2 regions of the Blautia fusiformis genome follow, and region 2 is predicted to be linked to the other one. Evidence: riboswitches for the same ligand, from Rfam matches in the RefSeq annotation. Region 2 holds a riboswitch; the other holds the start of a gene.
What was found. A riboswitch is a leader RNA that binds a small molecule or an ion and turns the genes downstream of it on or off. The one in region 2 is predicted to bind cyclic di-GMP.
Positions count from the first base shown of each region.

Region 1 (16,577 bases), on a different contig from region 2:
AACGCCCTCAGACAATTTCACAGCTTTTCTTTATCAGTAAACCTGTATCCTGCTTTCTCAGATCTGATACCAGCGGATCTCATTAGCTTCCAGATGAAGGTCAAAGCTCTTTCCATCCCCTGTGTAAACCGTAGTGTCCTGTGGCTCATAGGTGTTGTTTACCACACAATACTTTTTATTTTTCACATAAGCATGTACTTCCACATTATAATTGGAAGAAAACCAGCAGAAAAGCTCATTTTCTGCCGCTGCTGACCAGAGCACAGCACGATAAAGGATACGGCTGTTGCAGAAGCTGTACGGAAGTCCGCTGATGTAAACACCTCTGCCTTTTCCGAAGGTTTTTACTGCCATCTGGACTTCCTGGTCCTTCTGGATAAGGATCTTCGTATCCGGAAGTGCGAAGATATTCTTTTTCCCCTCACCGAAATCTACGGTTCCGTCTGTATCCTTCAGGATAAAATGATCTTTATGCTCTTCCCAGTTGTATTTATCGGTATTAAGATTAAATCCTCTTTCTTCCTCTACACCAAGGATGTCATCCAGCTGGAAGAATTTTCCCTGCCACTGATGAGCTGCCGGTTCACCGACGCCAATAAATCCGCCGCCATTATAGACAAATTTCCGCACAGCTGTAAGAATCTTCGGATCTGCCCAGTTCTCACCACCGGACTGTGCAGTATCCGCATCACCTACATTGATGATCACATCAAAATCATTCAGCAGATCTTTATCCTGACGGATATCATCAAAGCTGATAAAGGACACATCAAAAGGCGCACCGCTTAATGCCTCGATAATTCCGAAATAGGAATAATTCTGCTTGTAATAGATGGCATGATGTACCATATGGTTGCCCCAGGAGCGCATTTTTCCCCAGCAATTTAAAACAGCCACACGTTTTACACAGTATGGTGTGGTTCCCTGGATATTGTCGTAGAGCACACGGAATTCCTGGCAGACTTCCTTGATATACTGTACAAAATCCGGAAATTCCAGAGCCAGTTTCAGATAACCGCCGTATCCAATTCTCTGGATCGGACTTCGAAGGATAGCTCTTCTTGCAGTCACCCAGTTTACTTTTGCCTCTTTTACAGGATCCCCGCCCTCATGGAAGGTGTCCGGGAAAAAGTACGGCAGAAATCTTCCCTCTGTATATTTTACATGTTTAATATCACTGAACAAACGTAGGGTCGCTCCGTTTCCGACGCTTCCCACTACCGCATCCAGCCCGATGGAAGCAAACTCATCCATAAAGGGCTCCATACCGATCCAGTGATCACCCATGAACATCATGGCCTCTTTTCCGTATTCATGGACAATGTCTACCATTTCCTTTGCAAGCTTCGCCACTTCCCGTCTCTGGAAAGCTTGGAAATCTTTAAATTCTTTTGATGGGATACGGTAGGTGTTGTTCATATATCCCTGATCAATGATAAACTCCGGACGGAACTTATATCCCACTTCCTGCTCAAACTGTTTCAGGATATAGGGGCTCACCGAAGCGGAATATCCAAACCAGTCTACATATTTTTCCCGTGCCATCTCATCAAAGATCAGTGTGAACTGGTGAAAAAATGTAGTAAATCGTACTACATTCACATAATCATGGGAATCCAGAAATCTGCGGAGGCGATTCATGGAATGTGCACGTGTTGCCGGCTGACGCACATCAAAAGTGATCTGAGGTTCTACATCTTTCCAGTCATTGACAACTGCATTGTACATATGTACCGGATCCCACATGATATATGCAAGAAAGCTTACCGTATACTCATGAAACTCTTTCGCCGGCCTGATCACAACATTTCCGTTTTCTTCATCGTATGACCATTCCTCTGTACTGACAGCTTCCCCTGTAGTCCGGTCAATGACTTCCCACCATCTTCTGATATCATCTCTTGTATTCACCGCCAGCATATCCGGATACAAATGATCCATCAGATGGATCTCCAGAGTATCCGACACTGCCGTGTGAAAAGATGTCATGATATACATCTGCTGGATTTCTTCCGGATGGGCCTTTGCCCAGGCATTATCCTTTCTGGTGGTATAATAAGTTGCATAAATCTTTGCGCCGGTTTTCTTCAGCTCTGCCGGAAATTCCGTTCCGTCACAGTCACGGATGGCATCTGCACCCCACTCATCCAGCATTTTCAGTGTCTCCGGGATCACATCCAGATCTGTCGGAATGGTCACTCTTCCTTTTGTTTCGCTCATCACTTTACCTCCATTGTAAAAATTCCTGTTTTTTTATTTCTGATATTTTTTCACGATCGTCTGCATAGTATCCCATTTCTGTTCCATATCAGCCACCAGCTTAAACTGTGTGCGGCAGCGGTCCAGATTGTGTTCTTCCCGGTCGATCTTAAAATAATGATCTCCTTCCAGATAATCGGTAAGAAAGCGAATGCCACATTCATAAGTCATCACCTTAGCTCCCATGGGAAGCATCTCGATCTCTTTTGCACTAAGCTTATCTCCACAGCTTTCCAGAAAGCCTTTTACATAGATTTCATAGAGCTCCATATCACAGGAAACTTTGCTTAAATCTTTCTCATCCTCCAATGCAGTGCTGGCCCCGAAACGAATGGAATCTCCAAAATCATTCATGGCAAGTCCCGGCATAACCGTGTCCAGGTCCACTACACAGATTCCCCTTCCTGTTTCCAAGTCGATCATAACGTTATTCAGCTTCGTATCGTTGTGCGTTACCCGAAGGGGCACCTCACCTTTTGCCAGAAGCTCACCGAATACATTTGCCAGATACTCATGCTGAAACGCAAATGCGATCTCTTCTTTTACGGATGCGGCACGATGGCGGCTGTCCTTCTCTATGGCATTTTTCAAAGTCTGAAAACGTTTCTTTGTATCATGGAAATCCTTTATCGTTTCATGCAGAGTCTCTGCCGGGTAATCTGCCAGCATTTCCTGGAATTTTCCAAATGCAACTGCACTTTCATAAAAATCCTCCGGTTTTTCCGCCAGATCATAACTTACTGCATCGGTAATAAAAATATAAGCTCTCCAGCATTCTCCGTTTTCATCTGTCAGGAATGCCTTCCCGTCCTTTGTCGGAATCAGGTTCAGAACCTCCCGTTCCGGATCTCCTCCCTTCTGAAGAACTTTCTTTTTCAGATGCCCGGTGACTCCGGCAATATTCTCCATCAGTTCTTCCGGTTTCTGAAAGATCTCCCGATTGATCTTCTGAAGGATCACCTTAATGGACCCCATCTCTCCGATCCGATATCTAAGCATATAGGTTTCGTTGATATGCCCGCTTCCGCAGGGGCCGCAGGAAACCAGTTCTCCGGTAAATGCAAACTGATCCGCTATTCTTTTTATCTCTTCTTTTGGTGTACCTGCCATTTTACCTTCTCTTTCCCAGACAGCAGTAAAAAGCATACCGTCCGAAAACAAATATACTTTATACTTTTGCTGTGATTTTTTTACTTTGATTATTTTTTCCGCTTTAAGATCCTGGTGGCAAGCGGAGCCATATTTTCATCCGTTGATCCGTAGAGAACTTCGTAATCCCCCGGGACAGAAACCGTTTCTGTCTTTTCTCCGAAGTTCTGGATAAATAGATATTCCGTATCCTTATTTTCTCTGGTTGTCACAGAAATACCTTCCGGTATAAATGTAAGCGGCATCTTCACGCCTGCTTCCTCTGCTGCCCTTCCCAGAAAATCCTCATAAAAGGCTGCTTCCATATCTGCCGCCACATAATAAACATGGCCCTTTCCGTATTTCTTGTGAGTCAGTACCGGATACCCCTGATAGAAATCCCTTCCATAACGCAGCAGTACTTCCGCATCGGAAACCTTTGCAAGCTCACAGAGATTTTTGCAGGTATAGCTTTCTGTAATTCTGAGATGATTTCCTGTTTCCGGGATACCTACGTTTTCTTCCCAGTCATAAAGTGCATCGATCTCTTCCGTACGGATACCGGCTGCTTCCATCAGCCCGTGAGGGGTTCCCTCCAGATAGCATTTATCTGTTTCATCTACAAGTCCGGACCAGTAGGAAATTACCAAAGTACCACCGTTTTTTGCAAAAGCGCGAAGCTTTTCGGCATATCCATGATAAAACATGTAGGCCATCGGTGCCGTTACCAAACGGTACCGGGACAGCTCATGTTCCATATTGATGATATCTGTATTATAGCCTTTTCTTCGGAGAGCACGATACTGTTTCAGTACATTTTCCTGATAATGCATATCCTCGTTTCGAGGTCCCTGCGCATCCTTCAGCGCCCAGTCATTTTCCCGGTCATAGAGAACAGCCACTGGAGACTTCGTCACGCTTCCAGCAGTTTCCCGGATCTGCTCCAACGCTTCTCCTACCTCTGTCACTTCGCGGAAAATACGAGTATCATCCCCACCGTAGTGATCGATCACCGCACCATGGAATTTCTCAGAGGCTCCCTGGCTCTGACGAAGCTGGAAATACAGAACACTGTCTGAACCATGAGCAACTGCCTGCAGAGAGGCAGCCAGATGTATTCCTGGTTTTTTCAGCTTGTTGATAGGCTTCCAGTTGGTCGCAGAGGGACAGGATTCCATCAGAAGAAACGGTGCTTTCTTGATGCTTCGCATAAGATCATGCTGCATGGCTCCGTCCAACGCTGTGGTATAATTGTCTTTTTTATGCCAGCTTGGATAATTATCCCAGGATGCAATATCCATAACATCCTTAAATTTTTTATAGTCCAGTCCGTTGTAGTCATACATCAGATTGGCAGTTGCCGGAAGCTCGGAACCACCTGCACGGATCGCAGAAATCTCATGCTTCATAAAATCCACAGTCCTGTCTGTAACAAAACGTTTCCAGTCCAAGGTAAGTGCATGAAGAGCATTTTCCCCCTTTGGCGAAGGACTTTCGATCTGATCAAAGCTGTTATAGGTATGGCTCCAAAACGTTGTGCACCAGCTGGAATTTAAATTTTCAATGGTCCCGTATTTTTCTTTCAGCCATTCCCGGAATTTTTCCCGGCACAGAGGACAGTGGCATTCTCCGCCATATTCATTGGAAATATGCCACAAAAGCACTGCGGGATGTTTTCCGAAACGTTCAGAAAGCTTCTTATTAATATTGTAGACTTTTTCCCTGTATACTGGAGAAGTATAACAGTGATTATGTCTTCCACCGAAAAATCTTCTTGTGCGATCCGGATCCATGCGAAGAACTTCTTCATATTTATCTGCCATCCATTTCGGTCTTGCTCCGGATGGTGTGGAAAGTATCGTATAAATTCCTTCTTTATACAGATTATCGATCACTTCTTCCAGCCAGTCAAAGTTATATCTTCCCTCTTCTGGCTCCAGCACTGCCCAGGAAAACATTCCCATGGAAACGGTATTGATATGGGCTTTTTTGAAATATTCGATATCTTTTTTCAGAATATCCGGTCTGTCCAGCCACTGCTCAGGGTTGTAATCGCCGCCGTGCAGATAATGGCTGTATCTAATCTGCTCTGCCATTTTTTATCTCCTTATGATTTGATTCACATCAAGCGGACAAAAGCATCCTCTTCTCTGAGAAAATTTATACCAGACAACTGATCCACAGTTGATCTGGTATAAAAAGAATGCTGCGTGATCCAGTTAAAGCATATTATACAATATACCTACAGATTTCGGCAGCATCCTTTTTGTTTTAAAATTATTTTACAGCTCCGGTAATACCCTCTGCGAACTGTTTCTGTAATACGAAGAATACGATCATGGTCGGAATGGAACAGAATAATACGCCGCACATCAGCATGCCGTAATCCGTTACATATCCTGTGATCAGATTGGCGATCAACATCGGCATGGTCATCGCCTTATTATCTGTCATGATTACCTTCGGCCACAGATAGGAATTCCATGCATTCATAAATGTGATAACTGCTGCCGCCGCATAAGTAGATTTCATAGTCGGGATAAACATCTGGAAAAAGATCCTTACCTCGCTTAATCCGTCAATCCGTGCTGCCTCAATGATATCGATAGGAAATGCTCTGGCATTCTGACGGAACATCATGATCATAAATGGTGTGGAAATGATCGGAAGGATAAAACCTACCGCTGTATTTAAGAGTCCGGCTTTTGAAAACATCTTAAATAAAGGAACCATCGTTGCAACCTGCGGAACCATCATTGCAAGAAGCAGGGTGGAAAACAGTCTGTCTTTCCATCTGTCATGATATACCTCAAAGCCATAACCTGCGATAGAACAGATCAGAAGGCAGATCACTGTAGTAAGAACTGCATAAAACAGAGAGTTTCCAAGAGCTCTCCACAGCGGCTGCTGTGCAGTCAGGTTTTTAAAGTTCTGCATAAAATATGTACCCGGAAGGATACGGCCTCTGGATACATCTGTGGATGTATTGGTTGCCGCAGAGATCATCCAATACAGTGGAAATACAGAGATAAATGATACGATGATCAGAAAAATATATGTAGGGATCAATCTTCTCTGAATTGCGGATTTATTCTTTTTCTCAGTCACGTGTATCACCTACTTTCAAATTGATAAAGGCCAGGATCGCTACCATGATAAATATGATAAATGACATTGCTGCCGCATATCCGAAGTTTGGCACGTTGATGAAGCATGTATTATAAACATAATGGGACATTGTGATGGTTGAGTTCGCCGGGCCACCTTTTGTCAGGTTGACAGACTCATCAAACAACTGCAGTGTACCATTGATCGACATAATAAATGTCATGATAATTGTCGGTTTCAGAAGTGGTACGGTAATTTTCCAGAAGGTCTTCCAGCCATTGGCACCATCGATCTTTGCTGCCTCGTATACAGAATATTCAATATTCTGAAGACCTGCCAGATAGAACACCATGTTATATCCTGTCCATCTCCAGATCAGTGCGATGATGATCACGATCTTTGCACTTGTGGAGTTACCCAGGAAGTTATAGCCAGTTGTTAAAATTCCAAGTTTGATCAGGATGCTGTTGATCAGACCGTCTGTTGCAAACATAGAACGGAAGATCAGAGAATAAGATACAAGAGATGTTGCACATGGAAGAAATACACATGTACGGAAAAAGCCTTTAAATTTCAGATCCTTGTTATTCAGAAGCTGTGCAAGCAGGATCGCAAGGACCAGCATGATCGGTACCTGAATAATAAGATACAGGAAAGTATTGACGATGGACTGCTGGAATACCTTATCCATCATGATACGTTTATAGTTACTGAAGATCGGATCCGCAAACCTCATGTTTGCTCCGGCACCTGTCTGTAAAGAAATGATAAATGCGCGGATCATCGGATAAAAACTCATGACAGCGATCATAATGGTTGCCGGTGCCAGAAAGATCCAGCCGGCCGCTCTTTGTTTCGCTACCAGAGACATGCCACTTTTTTTGGAATTCACAGGAACTCCTCCTTTCAAACATCTAAACCTTTACATAAGACAAGGGACTGCATGCAGTCCCCTGCCCTGTATTTCATTAATATTTCAGCTTTACTCTGTCATCTTGAATGCCAGTGTATCCTGTGCTTCCTGAAGTGCAGATTCTTTATCTGCGCCGTTTACAATATTAACAACAGCTGTGTTGATGCACTCTCTTGCCTCATAGTGGTACGGAGTTTTTGTAAATTCCGGAATGTGTGAAGAGTACTCTACAATTGTTGAGAAGATCGGCTGGTTATTGAAGAACTCGCTTGGCTCATTGTAAACCTCAGACTCACCAGCCGGCAGGTAGCAGGAAATTGCACCTGTTTCCGGAAGGATTGCATCATAGAAGTCTGTGCTGGAACCAAATGTGCTTGCAAGGAAGTCCTCAGCAAGCTCTACATTCTTGCAGTTGGATGTAATGTACCAGGAAGATCCGCCATTGTTTGCATAGTTTGTAGCTGTATCAACGCCGTCAACTTTCGGCATTGTTGTGATCTGCCACAGACCCTTCTGATCCTCTGTTCCCATCAGTGTAGCTGTGATCCAGTTACCGTTAACGATACCGGCAGCCTCTCCGCCTGTGATTGTGGAGATGTACTCATCCCAGTTATTTACTAATTTAACAACATTGTTCTTTACAAGATCCACATAAAGATCTACGCATTTCTCTGCTACATCGTTGCCAACGATATAAGCCTCTCCGTCATCATTTACGAAGTTTGCTCCACAGGACTGGATCATCATCATCAGAGTATCGCCACCTGTTGCTTCACTTGTAAGGAGATATTTACCTGTTTTTTCGTGAACGTCTTTTCCGATCTCCATGAATTTGCTCCATGTGATATCTGTAAGATCATCAATGGTATATCCTGCTTCTTCCAGGATATCTGTACGATAGCAGGCAATTGTTGCACCGTTATCAAACGGAACTCCGTAATGTGTGTCATCTACCATGGAGTAGGACTGTTTCAGTTTTCCGAAATCATCCCAGTTGATATCCATATCCTTCAGATCTGTAAAAGCATCCGGATAACTCTTCAGATATTTCTGATAGCTGTTGTCCTGCATCAGAACGATGTCCGGAAGTGTGCTGTAATCTCCGGCGTTTGCTGCTGTTGTAAGTTTGGTCTGGCAGTCATCAGAAGATGTCTCAACTACATCAACCTTGAATCCTTCGTGATCCTTTGCATACTGCTCACCTGCAATATTCATAGCCTTGATGTTGAAGTTCTGATCCCATGCCCATACAGTCAGGGTGTTATCGTCATCACCTTTTGCATATACTGCTGTAGTAGTTGCAGCAAAAGACATTGCCATGATACCTGTCATTAATACTGCGAGTAATTTTTTCTTCATTTACTTTTCCTCCTTTATTAAGCATTTCCCGTTTGCTTATGAATAGATTATAGCATCCGTATTTCCTCTATAGTTTGCAGAATTGTTCATATAATGTGCAATTTCAACCATTTTATTGATTGTGCACTATTGTCACGCTATATTTTTACAAAAAATATGCACTTTGAGGATTTTTCTTTTTACATTCGTCAGGATGCCCAAAAAAACCTTCTTTTTTGACATTGTGCGAACATTTTTTGTCAAAAAAGAAGGTTTTTGTTTCTATTTCATAAAATTTTATGTTGTTTTTCATACATATTTCACAAACATTTCTGCATATTATGCAAAATAAACCCTTTCAGGAAACTGCGTTTTCATCGTATGCAGCATTTCCTCTGTCAGATCCAGAAGAAGTTTTATTTTACGTCCATCTTCCTGAATGATCATGGTATAGTAAGGCACATCATCTTCATAAGAGGTATAATCGTATTTTTTCAGTTTCTCCGTTCCGGTATTCTTTTTATATTTTGCCACTTTTTCATGATAGTGAGGTGCTGTCACTTCCATCTCCTCAAGCTTCAGCACGTGAGCTGTTTTACGATATTTTTTACCATAGATCACATCTATGGTCAGTTGTCCGTTTTCCATGGTATATTCATAGTCTCTCTGGCTGAATATGTCATAAGCAAAGTAAAGCAGCGCCAGAAGAAATCCCGGAAGCATGAATGCCTGAGAGATCGTGATACCCATCAGTACAAAAATTGCCGCAAAGATCACCATTACTTTTCTGAGAGCTCCTGACATATGTTTCTTTTTTCTGGAGACCTGCTCCACAATCCTGTAATCGTACATTTCTTACCTCTTTCCATCTGCCTGATCCGCATACAGTCTGATATTTCTATTCTGTCGTGATAGATCCATAGATCTGGTTTTGTTGTTTTACCAGCCTTCCTCTGAATGGATGTCAAACTTAAGAAGCTGCTGTTCATAGTTCTCCGGACGTTTTCTCCACTCCAGAGGTGTCATTCCCGTAACCTGACGAAAATTCCGGTTAAATGTGGAATTGGTGGTAAAACCACACTTATGTGCTATATCTGCAATTGGCTGATCTGTTTTTTTCAGATAATCACAGGCCGCCTGGATACGGATCGTATTGATGTATTCCAGCGGGCTCATCTTCATGTAAGTCGTAAATATCCGGCGCAAATGAGTTTCACTGATATGACAGTATTCTGCCAGTTCGTCAATACGAAGATCCTCCATGTAATGATCAGAAATATAATCCTGGAACCTGGAGATCATATCCATGACTTTTCCTCTGCCTTCGCTGTAACGTTCTTCGCCTAAATCTCGGTTTATCCTTGCGATTTCCACAAGAAGCGATGCCAAAACTCCCTTAGCTTCTTCCAGATAAAATTCCTCTCCATCCCGCATGATATCCAGAATCTTAAGGATCTTACCTGCCATGGATCGGTTTTCTTTTTCATTCAGAAAAAGCGATCTGGAGTTGATCCGCTGAACGATTTTTTCTTTTTTTACTGAATTATTAATAAATTTATCCAGGAATCCTTCTACATCAATAAAAAGATACTCCCAGCGGCTGATAGTTCCAATATCACTGTTTGTGGTATGTGGATAATTGGATGGGATCACCGTAAAATCCCGGTCATGAAACTGTACCTTATCCTCTCCAAGTATCATAAATCCCTGTCCTTCATAGCAGAATCCGATTTCCAGATAATTATGAAAATGGAGATAATCGATATCGTTCCCATAATTCTGAACCCACTTCTGTCCAAGCAATGCAAGGATGGGGCTCCCCTCCGGCATCTTATAATATCGAAGCTCCATTTTGGGTTTTCGTTTTTTTGCCACAAATATTCCTCCGTATGTTTTTTGTTCCGATATTTACTGATCTTTCTGTTATATTACAGCCATACATAAAAAAAAGCAACCTGCAGGATAACAATACTTGATAACTCTTGTTTCTGCAGATTGCAATTTTTATATCAGCTATTTACTTTTTATCTGTTTATTCCTCATCCAGGTAATATCTTCCATATGCATCTGCCGCTTTGATTGCTGCAAATACAGTTTCCGGTGTAACTTCAAATGGCATGTTGTGAAGTGTATCATTCTCCGCACATGCAGTTGTGGCAACTTCCATAAGCTGCTCATCCGTTACCTTCCCAGCTCCAAGCTCTGCCAGAGTAACAGGAAGTCCTACTTCAATGCACCATAAGATGATCTCTTCCAGATCTTCCTGGGGAATATTCTCCAGTACCAGCTGTGTGATGGTTCCGAATGCAACTTTTTCTCCATGATACATATGATGGCATTCTTCCAGTACAGTAAATCCGTTATGGATCGCATGTGCACCTGCAAGTCCTGCACTTTCAAAACCAATTCCAGAAAGAAGTGTATTAGCCTCAATCACTTTCTCAACTGCCGGTGTGCATACGCCTGCTTCCAGAGCTATCTTAGCTTTTACGCCCTCATCCATCAAGGTATTAAAGCAAAGTTCAGCCAGTGCCATGGCAGCCTCTGTTGTCTTACCTCCTGCACAGGAAGTTGCTCCGCTTCTCTTGCATGCCCTTGCCTCAAAATATGTTGCCAGTGCATCTCCCATACCAGCCACAGTAAGACGAACCGGCGATTTGGTGATGATATCTGTATCCATCAGAACAAGATTCGGATTCGCCGGAAGAAACAGATATTTTTCAAAAACTCCTTCTTCTGTATAAATAACAGACAAAGCACTGCAAGGGGCATCTGTAGATGCGATCGTCGGGCAGATAAATACCGGTGTTCCCGCATAGTATGCAACTGCCTTCGCTGTATCAAAGATCTTTCCTCCACCAATACCAATGGTAAGATCACACTGCTCATCTTTTACGATCTTTACCAGACGATCAATCTCACTGTTACAGCATTCTCCGTTAAAATAATCAAAAACCACCTCACAGGTACTCTCAGCAAAGCTCTCTTCGATCGTTTTACCGATTCTTTTATATCCGCCTTTACTGATCAGAACCAACGCTTTTTTTCCACTCTTTGCAGCATAAGTTCCAAGATTCTTCATTTCTCCCGCACCCTGTAAATATTTGGACGGACTGATTAAAATTTTCGCCATTTTATACTTCCTTTCTTTGTTTTCAGAAGTCAGCCTCCGCATCCGGCTTTTGTATTTATATTATAATTGCTGTATTTTTTTATTGCAAGGAGTATTTGAGGATTTATGCAGCATCACCTGAGTTACTGTTACTGTTCACTCTGTTCCTAGTAATATACTTTGTGATCACATGAAAATCAGTTACAGCCAGCTTTCCAGAACATCATTCAGCTTATTCATATCCAGCGGTTTCGCGATATGTCCATTCATGCCTGTATTTTTGGCCAGCTGTACATCTTCTGCAAAAGCATTGGCAGTCATGGCAACAATAGGCAGTTTTCCCTTTTCACCCGGAAGGCTCCTGATTGCTGCAGTTGCCTCATAACCATTCATGACAGGCATTTGGATATCCATAAAAACAAGATCATACGAACCTTTCGGAGAAGCTTCCACTTTTTCAACTGCAATTTTCCCATTTTCTGCCGTTTCCACTTTTGCACCTGTCATCTGTAAAATTTCACCAGCAATTTCTCTGTTCAACTCATTATCCTCAACCAGCAGAATCCTTTTTCCCGTGTAGTCTGATTCTGACAGCTTCTCCAGATAATTTCTTGCTATTTTTTCTTTTCTTCCTGAAGTAAACTGCCGCAGTGTTGCCGTCAGCCGGGAACGGAACAGCGGTTTTGCAATAAAAGCATCTACACCTGCAGCCTTTGCTTCTTCTTCAATTTCGCTGAATTCATAGGATGTCAGTACAATGATGGGGATCTCTTTTCCTATCCGCTTCCGGATCTGTCTGGCTGTTTCTATGCCATCCATCTCCGGCATCTTCCAGTCTAAAATAACAGCAAAGTAATCATCTTTCAACTCATGCCGTGCATAACAGCGCTCAACCGCTTCCCTGCCAGAGAGAACCCATTCACCCATAATACCGATTTCCTTTAATGTTGCAACTGTACTTTCACAGCATGTCCTATCATCATCCACAACCAGGACCGGCAGATTCATCAGATTTCTGTCCTGTTCTTTTTCTTTTTCCTGAAGCTCCAGATAAATTGTTACTGTGATTTTAGTTCCCTTGTGCAAGGTACTGTCCACTTTAATAGTGCCATTCATCAGGTTCACAATATTTCTGCTGATTGCCATTCCCAGACCAGTTCCCTGGACTCTGGTTGTCCGGTGGTCATCCGCGCGGCTGAACGGCTCAAACATGATTTTCTGGAATTCCGGTGACATACCGATCCCATTATCCTCAATCGTAAATTCATAGCATCCAAGTTCTGAAAATCCATTTGGCTTTTCCTCTATGGAAAAAATAATATTCCCGCCATCCGGTGTATACTTGATCGCATTACTCATCAGATTCACAAATACCTGCTGAATCCTCAAGCTGTCACCACAGACAGCCTCATGTTCAATATGATTGATGTGTATATCAAAATTATGTTTATGTTCATCAAGCACCGGTTTCGTAAGTGTAATAAGATTATCTACCAGCTCTGACAGATTGAAATCTTCCTGTGCCAGTGTCATTTTTCCACTTTCAATGCGTGCCATATCCAATACTTCATTGATCAGCCCCAGCAGATGGCGGCTTGATTCTGTGATCTTGCCGAGGCATTCAATGACTCTGTCCTGGCTCTCAACATTTGCTCCTGCGATTGCTGTCAGACCCACAATCGCATTCATTGGTGTCCGGATATCATGGGACATATTGGAAAGGAATTCTGTTTTCGCACGATTTGCATTTTCTGCGGACCGGTAAGCCTCTTTCAGTGCCTGACGGGATTCAATCTCTGCTTTCTTCTCCTGTGTCACATCCATGGATGCCAGCAATACCTTTTCCAGCTTTCCATTCTTCCATTCCAAGGGAATATAAGAAGCGATTTTATAAGTCTTTTCATCCAGGCTGCAATACTCAAACTTATAAATATCATTTTCACTTTTCAGTTTTTTCCGAATATTATCCGGGGCTATCAGGATATCTATAACTTCCAATGGTTCCAGTGTCTTATATTTTTCAAGAACCTGCATCTGAAAATCATGATAAAATCCCAGAGGTTTATATATCATCTGTCCATTCAGATTGTAGAATTCATATCTGTCATTTTCCAGATCACAGACAACAAAGCGGTCAACCAGACGCACTATGCTCTGGATCAGCTGCTCCATGGAAGCATTATCTGCTGCCATCTGCAGATGCCGTGCGCTCTCTACCTTTGTCTCTGTGATATCACGTAGAAAGATCATGGCATATTCTGAATCCTCTATTTCGCCACGTATGACCACATTGCGGACCCATCGTTCTTCTCCATTCAGAGTGATACGGCACTCTAAAGCCAATTCGGTTTCCAGCCCCTTCAGCCTTTCTGCAATATAACCACGGTCGTAAAAAGAGGATACCGCCTTCTTATCTGTCTCCACAACATAGGAATCCACAAAATGCCGGATCAATTCATCCCACGTATGACTCTGTTCAAAGACGGTCATCAGGGACGGTTCAACCTTAAAGGTATCAAAAGTATTCGCTTCCAGATTCACATAATACTCGCACAAATCTGCTTTCGTAAAAGCCCGGTGGAAAGCAGCAGATTTTTGTGCCTGCATGATTTCTTTTTTCTCCCCATCAATGTTAATAAAAATCCCGGCAATCCTGCTGGCAGAACCATCCAGACGGCGTATTACTTCTGCCGATGCCCGAAACCACTGGTATTGATTATCCTTCATTCTCATACGATACTCTACCTGGTATTTTATCTGGTTCGTCTTATCCTTAATTGCCGCCTGAAGCTGCACCATTACTCTTTCTTTATCCTGTGGATGCAGAAGATCTGACCAGGATTCCAGTTTATTCGGAAAGTCCAGGGTGTCATGATAGCCAAGCATTTTTCGAAATTCATGACTCCAGTTTGCATTCACAATCTCACTGTTTTCGTCACAGTCAAAATACCAGAAGCCGGAACAGATAGCCTCATTGAGCAGTGCCAAATTTATATGATCCCAGTTGACCTGTACGGACATAACCCAGATCTGTCTGCCCGCCTCATCTGTCGCATCCTCTTTACAAAGCCGTACATTATTCACTGTACCGTCTGCTGCAAGGATCTGTGCTTCCCCTGTTCCGTGAAGCTGCAAAAAACGGTCTCGCTCCAGTATATCTTCCTCGTCATAAAAGAAATTTCTCAATGAGCCTTTTGTCTGTTCCATGAAAGTATCGAATGTATATCCTGTACTATGCAACAGCAGATTATCCACAGACAAAATAGACAGGTTTTGGTCATAAGATCCTGTCATTATACCTACCCCGCCATTATTTTCCAGTGTTTTCTGTACGGCCTGTGACATGGCCTGTGTCTGCCCCGTTACAGTCTCACCTAAGGAATATATTTTGTCTTCATAATTTTTCATTTTATAAAAGTCCTCTCTCCGTCTTATGCCTTCTTCATCCTGCTTTTATCTGTATACAGAAAACCTGTCCCTGCTAGTTTCGTTACCCATTTTTGCATACAAAAAGGACATCTGCCAAAATCTGCCAGTGTCCCTACTATATTCTTTAAAATCACACATCTATATAGTATAAAAGGTATCGGAATCTCTTCTGTTCAAACATCTTTTCCATATATTATGATGATATGGAAACAGTGGCAACCGGCTGACATGGTCAAACTTTCTGACTTTAGTCCCTTCTGGCTTTGCGACCCTGCCTTTCAACAGGTTTGCCTTTAAAATAATTTTCATTTTTTCCAAAAATAAAATACCATGTGGTTTTTCTTACGTCAATAATATTTTGGTGGAAAATTTACATATATTTTAACCGAATCAAGTAACTCCCCTGTGGAGGTTACGAAAAGCAATAAGCAGTGGGTGAGGACCTCTCTATTCTTTTTAGTGCATGTTCAACAAAAATCCTTGATTTTACTGACTTTGCTGAACAGTTAATAAGTTACATATATCTACAAAATAGAGTTTTCTGGATATGAAGTGACTTCATGGAGTCCATTTCTGATGATTTTAGGTACAAGAAATAAAACGTCTTTGTTTCTTCTTATGAAGGCCTTCCTGTTTCCCAAATCCACCTACAGTAACTAACCTCTCATGTCTACCAGGATCACCATCCTCTGACGAGTCCTAAATTGTCGGGTAGAAACACCTATTACTAGGTATATCCCCCACAGATCCGTACGTGCCCAATTCAGGCATACGGCTCTTCACGACACTTATGCCTCAGATTATCCATATAGGCTCACGGCTGTATACCAGGTCTCTTATTTCGGCATAAATGCCTTCTGGCATGTATGGGATTGAATATCTCCCATCCACAACTAGTTTTGCGATTGTTTTCGGATCTTTTGAATCTGTTTTCTTTGGACTGTTATCATCAAGTTCCTTGATCTTCTTAACCGAGAATGGATTGACCATTACTAATCTTTTCTGATGATCATTTACATACTTCACAAACGCAAACCAGTAATGACCTGTTGGCTCGCAGCCGATCAGAACTGCAGTCTTTTTATTCTCAGTCTTAAGTGTCTCTGCCCAAAGGTTGAAAGAATTGAACCCTTCCAGATCGTTATGAAAAGAAAAAATACGTTTTGTAAGTTCGCGTCCTCTGTTATCAAAAGCTCTTGCATAATGTATCTGGCTTCCTATATCAACTCCGACAACCATTGTTGAATCTGTTACTTGCTCAATCTTTTCATTCTGTGTATAATTCATTTG
Region 1 is NZ_JAJEPT010000002.1:7-16,583, reverse strand. Features, by position in the region: gene gnpA (1,3-beta-galactosyl-N-acetylhexosamine phosphorylase) at 58-2,220, opposite strand; gene LKD46_RS01950 (phosphotransferase enzyme family protein) at 2,254-3,369, opposite strand; gene LKD46_RS01945 (beta-galactosidase) at 3,459-5,483, opposite strand; gene LKD46_RS01940 (carbohydrate ABC transporter permease) at 5,665-6,495, opposite strand; gene LKD46_RS01935 (carbohydrate ABC transporter permease) at 6,488-7,387, opposite strand; gene LKD46_RS01930 (ABC transporter substrate-binding protein) at 7,478-8,767, opposite strand; gene LKD46_RS01925 (DUF6106 family protein) at 9,086-9,598, opposite strand; gene LKD46_RS01920 (helix-turn-helix domain-containing protein) at 9,686-10,621, opposite strand; gene LKD46_RS01915 (glycerol dehydrogenase) at 10,779-11,879, opposite strand; gene LKD46_RS01910 (hybrid sensor histidine kinase/response regulator) at 12,060-15,266, opposite strand; cyclic di-GMP riboswitch class I at 15,499-15,589, opposite strand; partial or broken gene LKD46_RS01905 (IS110 family transposase) at 16,083-16,577, opposite strand, start outside.
Region 1: another riboswitch for cyclic di-GMP. It lies ahead of LKD46_RS01910 (hybrid sensor histidine kinase/response regulator); the one in region 2 lies ahead of LKD46_RS05450 (substrate-binding periplasmic protein).

Region 2 (16,577 bases):
GTTTATCAATCTGGATCGGCTTTGCAATATGACCATTCATTCCAGCTGCAACAGCATCCCGCTTATCTTCTTCAAATGCATTTGCCGTCATTGCAACGATCGGTATGCATGCCTTATCCTTATCCGGTAAGTGCCTGATTGCCTGTGTTGCTTTATAACCGTCCATTCGGGGCATCTGGATATCCATGAGGATCATATCATATGTTCCCACCGGCATTTTTGTTATCTTATTTACACACTGAATGCCATCCTCCACACGTTCTGTTTTAAGGCCGGCACGCTCAAGTATTGCTTCTGCAATCTCTGCATTCAGATCATTGTCCTCTGCCAAAAGGATATTCTTGCCTTCAAGGATTTTACTGGCTGTTCCAGAGCCTTCATCATGTTTTTTTACATAATAGCTTTCATCCGCTATCCTGTGTTTTAATGTTACAGTAAAGGTGCTGCCCTTTCCAGGCTCACTCTCTACATCTATTGTTCCGCCGAGCAGATCAACATATCTCTTTACGATTGACATTCCCAATCCGCTTCCTGTGATTTTGCTCTTTGTAGTGTTTCGCTCACGCGTGAATGCATCGAAAATCTTTGTCAGATAATCCTGGCTCATACCGATTCCGGTATCGCTCACCCTGGTCCTTACCATCATGTACCCGGGCTCATCACATACTAATTCGTCTATGTTTATCATAACAGAACCACCGGATGGGGTATATTTTATGGCATTGCTCAGGATATTGACAAATATTTCTTTTACCTTGGTAGTATCTGTCAGTATATGCTCATGCTCCACATTTATTGTGTAATGAAGTGCAATATTCTTTTTCTTTGCTTCATCACCAAATATTTCAAATAAAGTCTGCCGGATATCTTCAATCCGGCCATAGTTCTCATCAATTTCCATCTTTCCGCTCTCAATCCGAGCCATATCAAGTACATTATTTATGATTGACAGAAGAAGATTTCCAGACTGCTGCAATTTTTCCAGATGATCTGAAGTTTCAGGCAGATCCTTTTCTTTTAGTTCTTCCTCCATAAGCTGTGCATAACCCAGAATTGCATTCATAGGAGTACGGATGTCATGTGACATATTGTTAAGAAAACGAGTCTTTGCCAGACTGGCATCCTCTGCTTTTTTCAAAGCGATTTCCAGTTTGTCATTGAGTTTTTTTGTATCCTTTGCCGCAAGCTTTGCGACAGCTTCTGCTTTCCTTGCCTTCCGCAAAAGTACGAGGATAATACCAATGATGCTGAGTGCCAAAAATCCTACCGTAGCCAAAAAAACAAGCAGATTGTCTTTTATGAAATCAGAAAATGTTACTTTATCTGCAGTACTGTCATAGATAGCAAGTGCACTTGTAAGCATGTCAGACGGCATGGCCTTTATAGTTTTATTCAGTATTGATAAAAGGCTTCCCTCTCCCTCTCTTACAGTAAAGCATGCCTCCATTGTTTTTGTAAGTGGAACACTCTTGAACTTTTGACTGTTATCATATATCAGCGCCTGGCTTGCTCCCATGAGGAAACAGTCTGCTTTTCCTTGGATGACCATATCTGCTGCATTGTCAAGCGAATCACAATCTACAAGCTTCCATTCAGGATAACTGAATGCAATATGCTGTTTTAAGGCATATTTTTCCTTTGGCACAGCTACAGTATGCACCTTATTCTCATCAAATTTTTCCTCATCAGTTACCGCCATCAAACTGTAAGTCCAGGCTGTGTTTGTAAGTGCATATCCGTTTTGTTCTGCAAAATATGGATTCCTGCCGGCATAAAAAATCATGTCAATCTCACGATTCTGCAGCGCCTGAATCATTTCATCATAATCATCATATGCATGTATATTAAATTCCAGTGTCTGATTTCCCAGACAATCTTTGGCATAGGAGATATATTCCGCCAGCATACCGGTAAGTTTTCCAGTCTCTTCATCCATGGAAAAGATTGCCGGATCATTGTTCAAAAATCCTATCTGGATACCTCCATGTTCTTCCACCCAGACCTTTTCTTTACCTGTAAGAACCTGAATATAATCAAGTGTAAAATACTTCTTATACAGATCTGCCTTAAAAAAGGGACTATCCTGTTCCAGTTGACGCATAGCATAGTCCAGCTCCGTCTTGATATCGCTGCGTTCTTTATTTATTGCAAAATATATGCCTGATTTGCCAATCGTGGTAACGGATGATATTCCCTGTTCAGACCAGATCGATTCCTCCAGAGATACAAAACAGTCGATCTCATGATTTGCTAATTTCTTTTCGACATCATCATCATTATTCACATTTACATGTTCTGTATGTATGCCATTCTTATTTTCCCATTCTGTCAGCATGATCTCAGGTTCTGTATCCATGAGCACACCTACACGTTTCCCATCCAGAGACTTGAAATCAGACATTCCAATATCCGTATCCGATAAATCAGCATAAAGGATATATTTTTCCTCCCCCATCGGTTCATCCGGGAAAAGCATCTTTTGTGCACGTTCATCGGTGTAAGAGATATCACCCATGATATCGATCTCACCATTTTCAAGTTTATCAAAACAGTCAGACCAGTCACATTTCACATACTCAAATTTCCATCCGGTATAACCTGCCAAAGCCTGCATAAGTTCGTATCCATATCCTCGTCTTACACCGTTTTTATCGACATAATTAAAAGTATCCTCAAATGAGCCGACACGGATGATCTGTGACTGCTTTTCATCGTTGTTCGTCTCAGCAGCCCGGCAAGGTACTGTCAATACCATCCATATTCCCAGAAACACAAATATACCTGCACATAGTACGGTTGATTTTTTCCTACTTTTATCCATATTTTTATTTCCTTTATTTGTGCGGTTTTTCTAATACTCCGGACACCTAATCCAGGTTCTTCTGCAGGATGATGATCAATTCCTCTATGACAATTGGTTTGGACAAGAACCCATCCATACCACATTTCAGTGCTTTCTTTCTATCCTCATCAAAGGCATTGGCAGTCATAGCAAGAATAGTAATTCCAGCCAGTGCCGGATTTTCTTTTTCATTAGGATCCTCCTTCTGAGCTTCCTTTGCATTTTTCTATTTTACAATATCAAAATATCCAACGATCCCAATGTATCCATCCTTCTTTAAAGGCGACCACAATGTATGCAATTTCAGTTTATACATCTGGCGGTCATTTTCCACCCTTGCTTTTATCTGCACAGAGATTTCTTTATTTTGTACAGATGTCTGATGTAATAAACCCTGAATATGATGAACATCTTCTTCATTTACTCCGAATTCTTTGAACAGATCAAAATCCGGATTATTTCTCTGATATAATATCTGCTGTTTTCCGTTTAATATAGTCAGCTGACCGGAACTTGTATTGTAATCAATTGAACCCATGCCGCTGTTCGCTTTGAAGAAATCAACCTTTTCCTTCATGACCCTGAGAATACTCTGTGAATAATTTGGGTTCGGTAAAGATCTGTCGCTGAGTATTTCATTTGAAAGTCTCTGCACTTCATGGTAATAGCTATTGTCATCCTTCTCTTTATCAAGCATTTTCGAAAGCTGAAGACGCAGCTCTTTCAGGCACTTAAGGAGGATGGGGTTAAATTGTCCGCATTGCCCATCCAGGATCATCTGGATCGCTGTGTCATGATCAAATGCTTTCTTATAACATCTTTCACTTGTAAGTGCGTCATAAACATCAACGATCGACACCACCTGTGCGGAGATTGGTATTTCTTCTCCTTTCAGTCCATCCGGATAACCTTTTCCATCCCATCTTTCATGATGCCATCTGCAGATTTCCCATGAAGCACGTACCAATGAATTGTCTTTTGGGAAATGCATATCCTGGATCATATCTGCACCAAGTTCACTATGAGTTTTCATAATTCTGAATTCTTCATCGGTAAGTCTGCCAGGTTTGTTCAGGATTTCTTCCGGAATACGGATCTTACCGATATCATGAAGAGAAGATGCTGTTGTGATCAAAGAAATATCTGCCTCTGTCATAGGATAAGCATCTGTTATTTTTACCAGTTGTCTCAGCATCAGTTCTGTTGCTGTTTTAATATGCAGGATATGTTCTCTACTCTCACTGTTACGTGATCCCAGTACATTACTCAGGATCCGGATCATAATATTATTATTTTCTTCTTTTTCGTAAACCTGATCATAAACCACATTAATCAGATGCTTTTGCTTCATATAGAGTCCCAGGGTATTCTGAACTCTTTTCTTTACAATCACAGAATCAAACGGTCGTGTGATATAATCCGTGATTCCCAGCTCATATGCCTTACGCATAGTATCAACGGCATCTTCCGAAGATATCATAATTACAGGAGTTTCAGCAATACACTGGCTTCTTTTCATTATTTCCAAGACTTCAAAACCATTCATCTGTGGCATATTGATATCTAAAAGCATCAGATCAATTCCTATATTTTCTCCTATCATCTGAATTGCCTGATTTCCATTTTCCGCTTCCAGGTAATTATAAGTTTCTCCGAGGATCTCCTTCAACATATCCCTGTTAAATTCTGAATCGTCTACAATCAGGATCTTTTGTCTTTTATCCATATTTTTTTATTTCCTTTATCCAATGGGTTTATGATGTTCCAAGCACCTGGTCAAAGATCGAACGTCGTGTCGCATCACTTAATTCGACAGTCCCTTCTTTATTTCTTCAATCATCCTCTCATATACTTCTGTTACTTTTTCCATTGCCTCCGATATCCCAGGCTGCGCTCCGGTTCTATCTCTCAAAAGTTCTGTTAACTCATTACTAACCTCTTACAGACGGTCAAAAGAAAGATTCTGACAAACCCCTTTCAGTGTGTGTGCACTGCGGAAAGCATCTTCATAATTTTTATTTTCCAATGCCAGTTTTAACTGCAGGTAACTCGGATCCTCAAGGAACTTTAATGTGAATTTCCGGATCAGTGCTTCGCTTTGAAGGCGTCCTAAAACCTCTTCATAATTTCCTCCGATAGCTTCATAGCATTCCTGTATTGTCATGATTTTGTCCTCCTATCTATATTTCACTGCTTATTTGTCACTGCCATATCCATTATATTTCACCAATTTATGAATTACTTTTATCAGTAACCCCACATCAACAGGCTTAACAATATGTTCATCCATCCCTGCTTCTTTTGCTCTTATTCTGTCCTCCGTGAACGCATTTGCTGTCATTGCAATGATCGGTATTTCTTTTGCATCCTCTCTGTCCAGAGACCGGATCATCTTTGTAGCTTCATAACCATTCATGACCGGCATCATAATATCCATAAGAATGACATCAAATCCACCAGGTCCACTTTTTCTGAACAGCTCAACCGCTTCCTGACCATTCCATGCTTTTGTCACGTCAGCCCCTTCATTCTGAAGCAAAAATTCAGCGATTTCCATATTCAGTTCATTATCTTCTGCCAGAAGAATATGCAGTCCCTTTATAGATTTTTCTGATATATCCTTCTGTTCTTCACGTTTATCCGCATCCAGATCTATCTTAAATGGAACCCGGATCACAAATGTAGTCCCTACACCGTATTCACTTTCGAGGGTAATGGTTCCACCCATTTTCTCGACCAGATTCTTTGCGATCGCCATTCCCAGGCCTGTTCCTGGAAATTTTGTACGGCTTCCTGTATGTTCCTGTGCAAATGGTTCAAAAATATGTTTCTGGAACTCCTCAGTCATTCCGATTCCTGCATCCCGGCAGATAAATTCCATTGTCGTCATTCCTGGCTGTTCGGATGGGATTTCCATGCAGCTAAGATAAATATGTCCGTTTTCTCTGTTATATTTCACTGCATTGGACAGGATATTCATCATCACACGTTTCACATACCCCGGACTTCCAATAAGATTCCGGTGTATGATTTCTTTTTTCTCCCACATGATCCGGATATTCTGTTCTGCTGCCACCTGCTCGATCACAACAAATACTTCCCTGGAAATACTTCTCAGATTAAATGGGATCTCCTCCAGAACGATCTCACCGGACTCCAGCTTACTCATATCCAGAACATCATTTACCAGCTCCAGCAACAGATTGGATGCCTCTTTAATCTTTGTCCTGTATTCCGTCTGTTTCTCCATATCATCTGCATAATGGTCTGCCATATCGACCAAGCCGCAGATTCCATTGATCGGAGTCCGGATATCATGGCTCATCCGCTGGAGAAACTCTGTTTTTGCCTCATTGGCAGCCTCTGCCTTTTTTGCAGCTATCAGAAGTTCTGCCTTATATTTTTCGTCTTTTTCCTGTTCCTGTTTCCGGTGTGTCAGATTGGTTCTATATGCCCAGAACCAGAATATACTGAATATCAGAAGATAAATAAAAATAACACCTGCTACATTTAATGGAAGATTATGAAACACTTCCGTATCCGGAAGATACGCATAAATATAATAATCCCGCTGCTTCAGCATGATTCCGTAGCATCTGGTTCCTTCATTCTTCAAATGATAAATGTGCTGACTGTCTGTATGCTTTTTCATTGCCTGAACAACTTCGTTGTCGGCTGTATTCTGCCCTAACAGCCTCTCATCATTACTGGCAACAACGATCCCATCATCTGCAACAATGATCGTTCCATCTTTCTGGACACTATAACCATTTAAAAGCTCTTGTATCGTCAGGGTATAATTTCTGGTAAATTCAGGAGATGTGTAGTAATAGATTGCAACGATACCTGGCACATCTTTTCTGGCACAGGCTGCAATGTCAATATAGGATCCATCTTTCCTGGCAAACCGTTCTGAATAAGATCTTTCTTCATATCCGGCAAAATCCATGATAATTTCTTTTTGCAGATACTCCGTGATCTCATTAGTCAGAGACTCCTCCATACTGTATTCACAGTCCATCTTTCCTTCTTTATCCAGCACTATGATGCCATCCACCCAGAGAGTCTGCAGGTTTTCTTTCAGCAAATCCTGGCTTAGCTGATCGCCGTTTTCTGTTTCCATGCTAATATTTGTACTCATCTGTCTGGCACTTTCAATGGCACGTAAAAGACTTTTGGATTCCGAAGATTCATTATAATGGGTGTAGGTTGAGCACTGCACTTTGACATAGTTTACGATCTCCACCAGTCTTTTCTCTGCTTCCGCTTTTTCTGCGTAGAAGAAATAAAACAGAGAGACTACAGCCACACAGATTCCGAGCAGACCTCCGAGCAGCTGGATTCGTTTTCCTTTTGTCTTTCTCTTAATATCCAAGATCATCCACCTCCAGATACTTCTGGGGATCATCCAGATATTTTTCAATAATTTTCAGGGATGTGCCATCCTGACGCATCTCCGCCAGTGTCTGATCCATCTGCTCACAGATTCCCCTGTCATCATCTTTTGCAAAAGCGACACCTATTCCGGTGATCATAAGAGGCTCTTCCAGGATACGGAAGCTTGTATCATAATCCTTCATATACTGAACGATAGATTCCTCGTGTGCGGCAACTGCATCTACATATCCTTTCCCAAGAAACGTATAGATCAGTTCCCGATGTCCAAGACTGATCAGATTTCCCAATTTGGGGATTCTTTCATCTGTCCGGTTCAGAAAGATGCTTTCCGGTTTGGTTGTGGACTGAACAGCCAGATTCTTTCCCTCCAGATCACTCAGTTTATAGATATCACTGTTCTCATTTACAGCGACCACCTGACGGCTTGCTATGTATGGTCCTGCCCATCGGTAATCGTCAAGGCGCCCTTCCATGGAAAAACATCCCATGATACAATCAATCTCTCCACTCTCTACCAGTTCTTTTTTCTTCTCCCAGTTGATCTGGACAACCTTCACCTGATATCCCATTCTCTCGAAAGCTTCTGTAGCCAGTTCTACATCTATACCCGTCGGTACACCATCCTCATTCAGATAATTGTATGGTGGATAATTATCGCTGCCAAGGGTAATAACAGGCTTTTCTGGTTCTTCTTTCGTGTTATCTGTGTTTTTACACCCTGACAGGGTGACTGCTAAGATGCCCGCAAGCAGAATGCCTGCAATCACTCTTTTTCCTTTCATTTTCCATCTATCCCTAACTATCCTTTTTGTTTTTTTCATATCTGTATTTACGGTTTCCAGCCTCGCATTATTTTCCCGCTCCACACGGATCGCTTCCTGCTGATTTCTACGCATAACAAGAGAAATCACCAGCATAACGCAGACAGCTACGACAACCGTAAAGCTAACGATAAAAAAAACACCGTCTCACAGACAGTGCACCTCATTTCATGCAACTGGCTGCCATTTTACAGGCCCTATAGCTTTGCGTCCCAGACTTTCATCTGGTTTGCCGATCATCCTTATTAAGCTTTTATACGTATCCTAAAAAACTGGTTTTATTATACTACAGCGCTCTACTTTACACAAGAAAAAACATTACCGTTTTAACGCCTGAAAACACACAAAAAGAGATTGCTCCAAAACAGAGAAAAATACTTTATCCCCACGAAAAAAATCCCCGCGTCTGACTGAAATCAGACAACAGGGATTTTTTATCAAATCATCAGATTGCTGCGATCACTTCTACCTCGCAGAGAACGTTCTTTGGCAGTGTCTTGACTGCAACACAGGAACGTGCAGGTTTATTTACGAAATATTTGGCATATACTTCATTAAATGCCGCAAAATCGTTCATATCTGCAAGGAAGCATACTGTCTTGACTGCATTCTCATAGCTGGAGCCGGCAGCTTCCAGAACTGCTCCGAGGTTCTTCATAACACGGTCAGCCTGCTCCTCGATGGTTGTTCCAACTACCTCTCCGGTTGCCGGATCCACCGGGATCTGACCGGATGTGTAAAGCGTATCTCCATGGATGATAGCCTGGGAGTATGGTCCGATTGCTGCAGGTGCTTTGTCTGTATGTACTGTCTTCATAATAGAATTCTCCTTTCACGAACATTTCGGATACTTCTCTGTCGGAAATATCCATCAGGATCTTGCTCAGCTGTTTTTTATTCTAACTCACAGATCACCCCTGGTCAAGGTCCATATTCAGATAATTATAAACAATACCGGAAATATCCCGGATATGCGAAACTGCGTCCCCAGGTTTACAGTCTTCTGACATCACACAGAGGATATATGTAGTCTTTTTTCCATATACAATGGCGATATCATGCTGGTCCGTATCCGTTTCTCCAGTCTTATTTGCAATTTCCACGGACGCAGATATCCCGCTGGGGATCTTAGTAGTAACCTGCTGATTCAGAAGCAGATTACGCATAGCCTCCGAAGCTTCTTTCGATACACATTCTCCTTTATAGATCCGGAAAAGAAGCTCTGCGCAGTCTTTTACGGAAGTGGTGTTCCTGCCGCCGAGGCCGACGTCCTTTGAAGAGGACGGGCTTAAGATGTGCTGAACGGAAGTATCTGCAAATTTCTGTTCCGCAAGAAATCCATTTACAGCCTGTGCTCCGTCCTTAAAAACACCCGATGCTGTCTGCAGACGTACCAGCTCATTAAAGGATTCATTGTCACTGACTGTGATCATATTCCAGAGAAGATCATTGACCTTTGTGGATACGGACGGATCTGTAACATCTTTTTTCATTTTTGCCGCTTCGCTCTGAAGGACTGTATCCATGTTGGCATAGGTCTGGGCCATGACAAACACTTTGATCAGACTGGCTGAGTACAGTGATTGACTGTTCTGTTCAAACTCCTGATCACTGGTCAGATCCTTTACATAAACGCTCCATGTACCCTCATAGGTTCCAAGAAGATCTGCAAGCCGTTTCTCAAGGCCATCCATTCCCAGATCTTTCGTCTCGACTTTTCCGGATTTATCCACGGAAAATCCCTCCGGAGTCTCTCCCTCTTCCTGGAGCAGAACGCCGTTTTCTCCGCCAAAATAATAATATCCGTCAAACATCTGTCCTGCAGCATTCATTTCCAGATAATGGATACCTGGATCTGTGACCATTTTTCCATATTCATCAAAATAATACAGCCCGTTGTATGTTGTTTTGTCCACCACCAGCTCATCCATATAACGTACCTGTGGAGAGGCGCTGAGTTTTCCCAGATTGTTTACCATATAACAGCCGTCAAAAGAAACTTCCTCACCGCTGCCGTCTTTTGCCGGAGCCTTCAGATCGGTGATCTGGACCATATGCGAGTTTCCCGCTGTAAATTTACCGCTTTCGTCGTGATAATAATATCCATCAAAAACCGTTCCGTCGATCTCAAAATGATCAAAATAATACACTGCCGGAGTATTTTCTTTGGTTCCATCTTCATTCAGGCAGTAAAAGCCATTGCTTTTCAGAATATATTTCCCGTTTTCACCGGGAATTGGAAGTATCTGGGACTCCTCCGTAACAGAACCAAGGCTTCCCTGTGCCGTCTGCTGCACTGTTGTCGCAAAAACCGGCTGTGCGAGCATCACTGTGCTCAGACAAAATGCCAATGCTTTATATATTTTTTTTCGTCTCATATACTTCTTTCACTTTTCTTATGATCCTATTTTACAGTTTCTTGTCCTGATCCGGCATCCACACATTCCTCCAGTGATTTTCCAGATAAAGACTCTATAAGTATATCGGATTTCTCCGTTCTGTCAAGTAAACCTCTTCCAGAACGTCTCCACTGCACCTTCTACCGTATCCAGCCTGCAGCCTGTACGGTCCTGCCATTCCCTGGGAAAGATTTCCTGGTAATCCCGATCCCAGAAGCGGTCATCCAGAAGCAATATCACGCCTTTATCCTCTTTTGTGCGGATCACGCGCCCGGCGGCCTGAAGCACCTTGTTCATACCCGGATAGCGATATGCATAATCAAAACCACAGTGATTCTTTTTATCGTAATACTCTTTCAGGATCTCACGCTGACTGCCGATCTGGGGAAGTCCGGTTCCTACGATCACTGCCCCGATCAGACTTTCCCCTGTCAGATCAACACCCTCAGAAAAAATCCCTCCAAGGACACAGAACCCTACCAGGGTACCTTCCCGTTCCTGAAATTCCTCCAAAAATCCTTCCCGTTCCTGTTCTGTCATATCTGGTGTCTGACACACGCAGCGCACCCAGTCTACGGAAAATTCTTCCTCATAAACCTGCAGTACGTCTTCCATAAGACGATACGACGGAAAAAACACCATATAATTTCCCTGCCTCTGCCAGACACATCTGGCAATATATCCGGCGATCTTCCGGTATTCTGCACGATTTCTCCGGGTATACCGGCTGCTTACGTCGCTGCCGATAAGAATCCTGCGGTTTTCTTTTGGGAAAGGAGACTGCACATAAATCCCATAGGCATCACGGTCTGTTGTCAAAAGCTCCCGGTAATAGAGCATGGGAAACATTGTAGCTGAAAAGAAAATAGCACTTTTCCCTTTTTTCAGGTATTCTCCCAGATTTTCTGCCGGGTTCACACAGAACAGCCTCAGACGAAATCCTTCTTCTGCGCTGTTTTCGGTATATACTACATAATTTTCATCTACCAGCTCTGAAACATTTAAAAAATCACGCACTATAAAATAAAATTCCAGTATTTCCCTGCGTAGTTCTTCTTCCAGTTCTTTTTCCTCCAGTATTTCTTCCAGTTCACCTGATATCGTGAGAAATGTGATCGGCAGTACTCCGGGATTGGGAAGCACCTGATACCCTTTTCCTGTTTCCGCAAGATTCTCTTCCAGTTCCATCATCTGGCGATTTGCTTTATCCAGTGTTCTGGCCAGTTTTGAAAACCTCTTTCTTATCTTCTTTCGAAGTGCTACCAGACTCTGACGGGAAATACCGGCACTGTACATCTCTCTGCCACGTTCTACCAGATTATGTGCCTCATCGATCAGAAAAATATGATCCCCGGAAATATTTTCCCCGAAAAAACGTTTCAGATGAACATTGGGATCAAACACGTAATTATAATCACAGATGATCCCGTCTACCCAGATTGAAAGATCCAGACACATTTCAAAAGGGCACACCTGCCATTTTTCTGCATGAGCACGGATCACTTCTCTGGAATATACCTCTTCAGTGGTCCAGAGCTCATAAACCGCATCATTTACCCGGTCAAAATGCCCCTTTGCATAAGGACATTTCTCCGGTGTACATTCCGGAGTATCCTGAAAACACAGCTTTTCCTTTGCCGTGATCGCCGTTACCTTGAATTTCAGACCTTTTTCCCGCAGGATGTGAAATGCCTCCTGCGCCACAGTTCCTGTGATGGTTTTTGCGGTAAGATAAAAAAGTGTTTCACCTTTTCCCTCACCGATGGCGCGCACGGACGGAAAAATGGCAGACATGGTTTTTCCCACACCGGTAGGCGCCTGAACAAATAAGGTCTTCCCGCTGGAAACCGTATGGTACACACCACTAACTATATCCCGCTGCCCTTCTCTGTATGGAAACGGAAACTGCAGATCCTTCATGGATGCATTCCTCTCTTTTTTCCAGTTAAGGGAATATGCGATCCATTTGTGATAGGCATCCAGAAGCTTCTGATACCAGCCTTTAAGTTCCTCTATGGAAAAATCCTCACGAAATCTCCTGGTTTCTTCCGTCTCAAGATGAGCGTAGGTCATCTGAATGTGGATTTCTGAAATCCCCTCTTTTTCTCCCCAGATCAGTCCGTAACACATAGCCTGGGCACGGTGAACCGCTACTGGTATGTCCATTGCCTGGACATTTCCGTAAGTTCCCTTGATCTCGTCAATATAAACGGCTCCGTCCTCTGTAAAGATCCCGTCTGCACGGCCCTCGACCTGAATGACCACATCGTCGTATTCACTTTCTTTTTTCAGAGAAACCTCTGCCCGATAATCGCCCTTCATACTCCGCTGTATCTTGCGGTGAAGCCTTCCGCCTTTTAACATGGCTTCCTTATCTCCGGATGTCCCGCTGCTGTTATCCAGATCTCCGCTCCTCAGTATAAATTCCACAAGATTTCTGACAGAAATCCGCACTCTTGGTTTTTCCATATTTTCACTCCCGGCAGCTGCCGGAATTCCAGCCCGGCAGCTATTCTTTTTCCATGCTATACCAGGATTATACCATAAAATATGATCCGAAAGCTTCCCATAATAAAAAGGACGCATGTTCTGCTTTTCTTCTCATGAACTGCGCCCTTTTATCACCGTTTTTCTTTATTCATATTTCTCAACCTGCTGCATACTTGGAAAGAACACGATTAAAATCCTCATCTTCTCCGTAACACTTTACTGTCAGAGTCTTTGTCAGATCCAGACTCAAAAGTCCGAGGATCGACTTTGCATCAATGATAATACGGTTATAAAATACATCAATATCAAATTTACATTTGCTGGCTGCGCTGACAAACTCCTGTGCACTTTTTTCATCCAGTTTGATCTGTTTCTCCATGGCTGACTGCCTGCCTTTCTGATTTTTTTATATGTCAGTTTTACACAAAAGTTAAGTTTTTGTCAATACTGTTTATTTCATATCAAGCATTTTTCGACACAATGTACAATATCTTTGTCTTTCCTTTGGAAATCCTGTTGAATTTGATTGTATTATTTTTAGTCCAAAAAAATCCGCCGCAGGACGTGTAATATACTGTCCTGCGGCGGATTTAATCAATCGGATATAAACAAAATCCGTTTCCGGATTTAATCGATCGGATATTCGGAATCCGCTTCGCTACTTCCTTATAAACAAAATCCGTTTTCGGATTTTGTTTATATCCGTGTCAGAACAAAAATATCGTAGATTGCTCTGACTGCTTTTTCGAAATCACGGTTCTCTACGCCGATGATGATATTCAGCTCACTGGAACCCTGGTCGATCATTTTTACATTTACATTTGCATGGGCAAGAGCAGAGAAGATCCTTCCTGCAGTGCCTCTCTGGGATTTCATTCCACGACCAACAACTGCGATCAGTGCAAGGTCAGATTCCATCTCCACAAAATCAGGCTGTACCAGACGGTGGATACCTGCGATAACCTGCTGCTCTTTCTCCTCAAATTCGTCCTGATGAACATATACAGTCATGGTATCGATTCCGGATGGTACATGCTCAAAGCTGATCCCCTGATCTTCAAATACCTGAAGCACCTTGCGTCCGAACCCAATCTCACTGTTCATCATGGATTTCTCGATATTAATAGAGCAGAAGCCTTTCTTTCCGGCGATACCGGTAATAGTAAATTTCGGCTTCTTACAGGTGCTCTCTACGATCAGAGTACCTTTATCCTCCGGGCTGTTTGTGTTACGGATATTGATCGGGATTCCCTCTTTACGAACCGGGAAAATGGCATCCTCATGAAGAACAGTAGCTCCCATGTAGGAAAGCTCACGAAGTTCTCTGTATGTGATCGCCTCGATAGGCTCCGGATTGTGAACGATGCGCGGATCCGTTACAAGAAAACCGGAAACGTCCGTCCAGTTCTCATAAATATCTGCATGAATAGCTTTGGCAACCAGAGATCCGGTCACATCAGAACCACCTCTGGAAAATGTCTTTACCGTGCCATCTGCACATGCGCCGTAAAATCCCGGAATAACCGCATGCTGGGATTTGCTGAGTTTTTTGGAAAGGAGTTTATTGGTCTCCTCCGCTTCCAGATTACCGGCTTTATCAAAACGGATCACAGAAGCTGCATCCACAAAATCATATCCAAGGTATGCAGCCATGATCTTACCATTGAGGAACTCTCCTCTGGATGCCGCATACTGGATTCCTGCCTGTGCACGGAAATCCTCATCGATCTTCCTGAACTCCTCCTCAAGAGAAAGGCTCAGTCCGAGACCCTTGATGATCTCATAATATCGCGCCTTGATCGCATTAATCTTCTCAGTGATATCCTCCCCTTTAGATGCTGCGTCATAACATCCATAAAGCATATCAGTCACTTTGATATCCTCGTCAAATCTCTTTCCCGGAGCTGACGGAACTACATAACGGCGGCTCTCATCGCTGCGGATGATATCGCCCACTTTCTGGAACTGCTCCGCATTTGCAAGAGAACTTCCACCGAATTTTACAACTTTTTTCATGATAACACCTCTCACCTGTAATTTCGACTTCCAGCGCTGCATTTCCACCATTCACTGCAACGCTTTACCACAGAAACCTACGGCTATTTTATTGAATAATTTGTAATTTTGCAAGCCTTTCTGTAACATTTCTGCAAAAAAGTCAAATTATACAAGAGAAAAGTATCTCCTGACCGGTTTCTTATGCACAGTACTGCTTCAGAATGTTCTCAAGAGCTGCCGCGCTGCTTGTATGACAGCGGCATACCGGAATGGATTTTTTCTTTGCTTCTTCTACTGCGCAGTTTACCATTTTGTGGGAAACAGTACTTGTGAACAGGATCATCAGATCCGGCACCCCAATCTTTTTCTTCATGGCTCCTTTTTCCTTGGCAAAGACTTTCGCCTTGCATCCGAAGCCTTTACAGATATCCTCATACTGACATACCATTCTTTCATTACCACCTACAATTACAACGCTCATAATTCACTCTCCTTTGATCTCTGAACTTTTATATGACTGTTTCAATGTTATTTTAAACTAACTCCATTTTTAAAATAATGAGTTAGTGTTTGCTAACTCATTTATTATAATATCATCACTTAAAAAGTTTGTCAAAGGTATTTTTAAATTTTGTCTGATTTTTTATATTCTGTGATCTCACACACTGTAAGTATGCCGTTTTTTACCTGAAAACGAACATCCATTCCTGCAAAAGGCATTCCGTATATCCTCTCCGGATCTTTCTGGTAGGCAGGCCTCGGATCTTCTCTGAGCACACCTTCCAATGCAGAAAGCTTGTCCTCCGGGATCCTTGCCTTCCATTCTTCCGGGATTTCCACCTGCAGAAAATGCTGCTCCACCTTCGTCGCAAAGCCGCCCAGTGCTTCCGGATAACAGTCTGCCACAGGCAGATATGGCTTGATATCATAGATGGGGGTTCCGTCCATCAGGTCCGCACCGGATACGATCAGTACCGGAGCTTCTTTACTTTCCATGTCGATCTTTTTAAGCTTCACACAGGATAAGCCTACAGGATTGGGGCGGAAGGGCGATCTGGTGGCAAATACGCCCATCCTTTCATTTCCGCCCAGACGTGGCGGACGTACCGTAGGGGACCAGTTCTCACGGATCGACTGTGAAAACTCCCACAGCAGCCAGATATGCGAAAAATCTTCCAGTCCCTTTACCGCTTCACGTACCCGATATTCCGGTTCAAAAACAATACAGGCTGTCAGTTCTTCCACTCGACCGCTCTGACGTGGGATTCCGAATTTTGTCGGAAAATCACTTCTGATCCTTGCGATTATCTTCATATCTCTCTTCTCCATTTACCTGCCAAAGAAATATCTTTTGCGTCTGTTACATAATTCTGCCATTTCCGTCAGATCCGCTTGTAAGCAACACAGTTTTTTTGCCGCTTGGCCTGATAGAGAAGCTTGTCCGCTTCTACCACTCCATCTCTGACCTTACAGCTTCCATATACACCTCCAACGCTCGTGGAAATCCGGATTTCTTTGTATTCCGGCACATCTGCTATTGCGATCTCTTTCCGAATATCTTCCAGCTTCTGCTGAAATACCTTTTCCGGAATTTCTTCAAACATCAGAAGAAATTCGTCTCCTCCATAA
Region 2 is NZ_JAJEPT010000004.1:181,968-198,544, reverse strand. Features, by position in the region: gene LKD46_RS05475 (transporter substrate-binding domain-containing protein) at 1-2,821, opposite strand, end outside; partial or broken gene LKD46_RS16725 (hypothetical protein) at 2,868-3,065, opposite strand; gene LKD46_RS05465 (response regulator) at 3,069-4,568, opposite strand; gene LKD46_RS16635 (Hpt domain-containing protein) at 4,782-5,006, opposite strand; gene LKD46_RS05455 (ATP-binding response regulator) at 5,037-7,223, opposite strand; gene LKD46_RS05450 (substrate-binding periplasmic protein) at 7,207-8,022, opposite strand; cyclic di-GMP riboswitch class I at 8,230-8,305, opposite strand; gene LKD46_RS05445 (RidA family protein) at 8,507-8,878, opposite strand; gene LKD46_RS05440 (serine hydrolase) at 8,973-10,439, opposite strand; gene LKD46_RS05435 (ATP-dependent DNA helicase) at 10,563-12,929, opposite strand; gene LKD46_RS05430 (HPr family phosphocarrier protein) at 13,108-13,329, opposite strand; gene LKD46_RS05425 (aspartate kinase) at 13,647-14,966, opposite strand; gene LKD46_RS05420 (DUF2325 domain-containing protein) at 15,148-15,429, opposite strand; gene tsaA (tRNA (N6-threonylcarbamoyladenosine(37)-N6)-methyltransferase TrmO) at 15,573-16,262, opposite strand; gene LKD46_RS05410 (GGDEF domain-containing protein) at 16,331-16,577, opposite strand, start outside.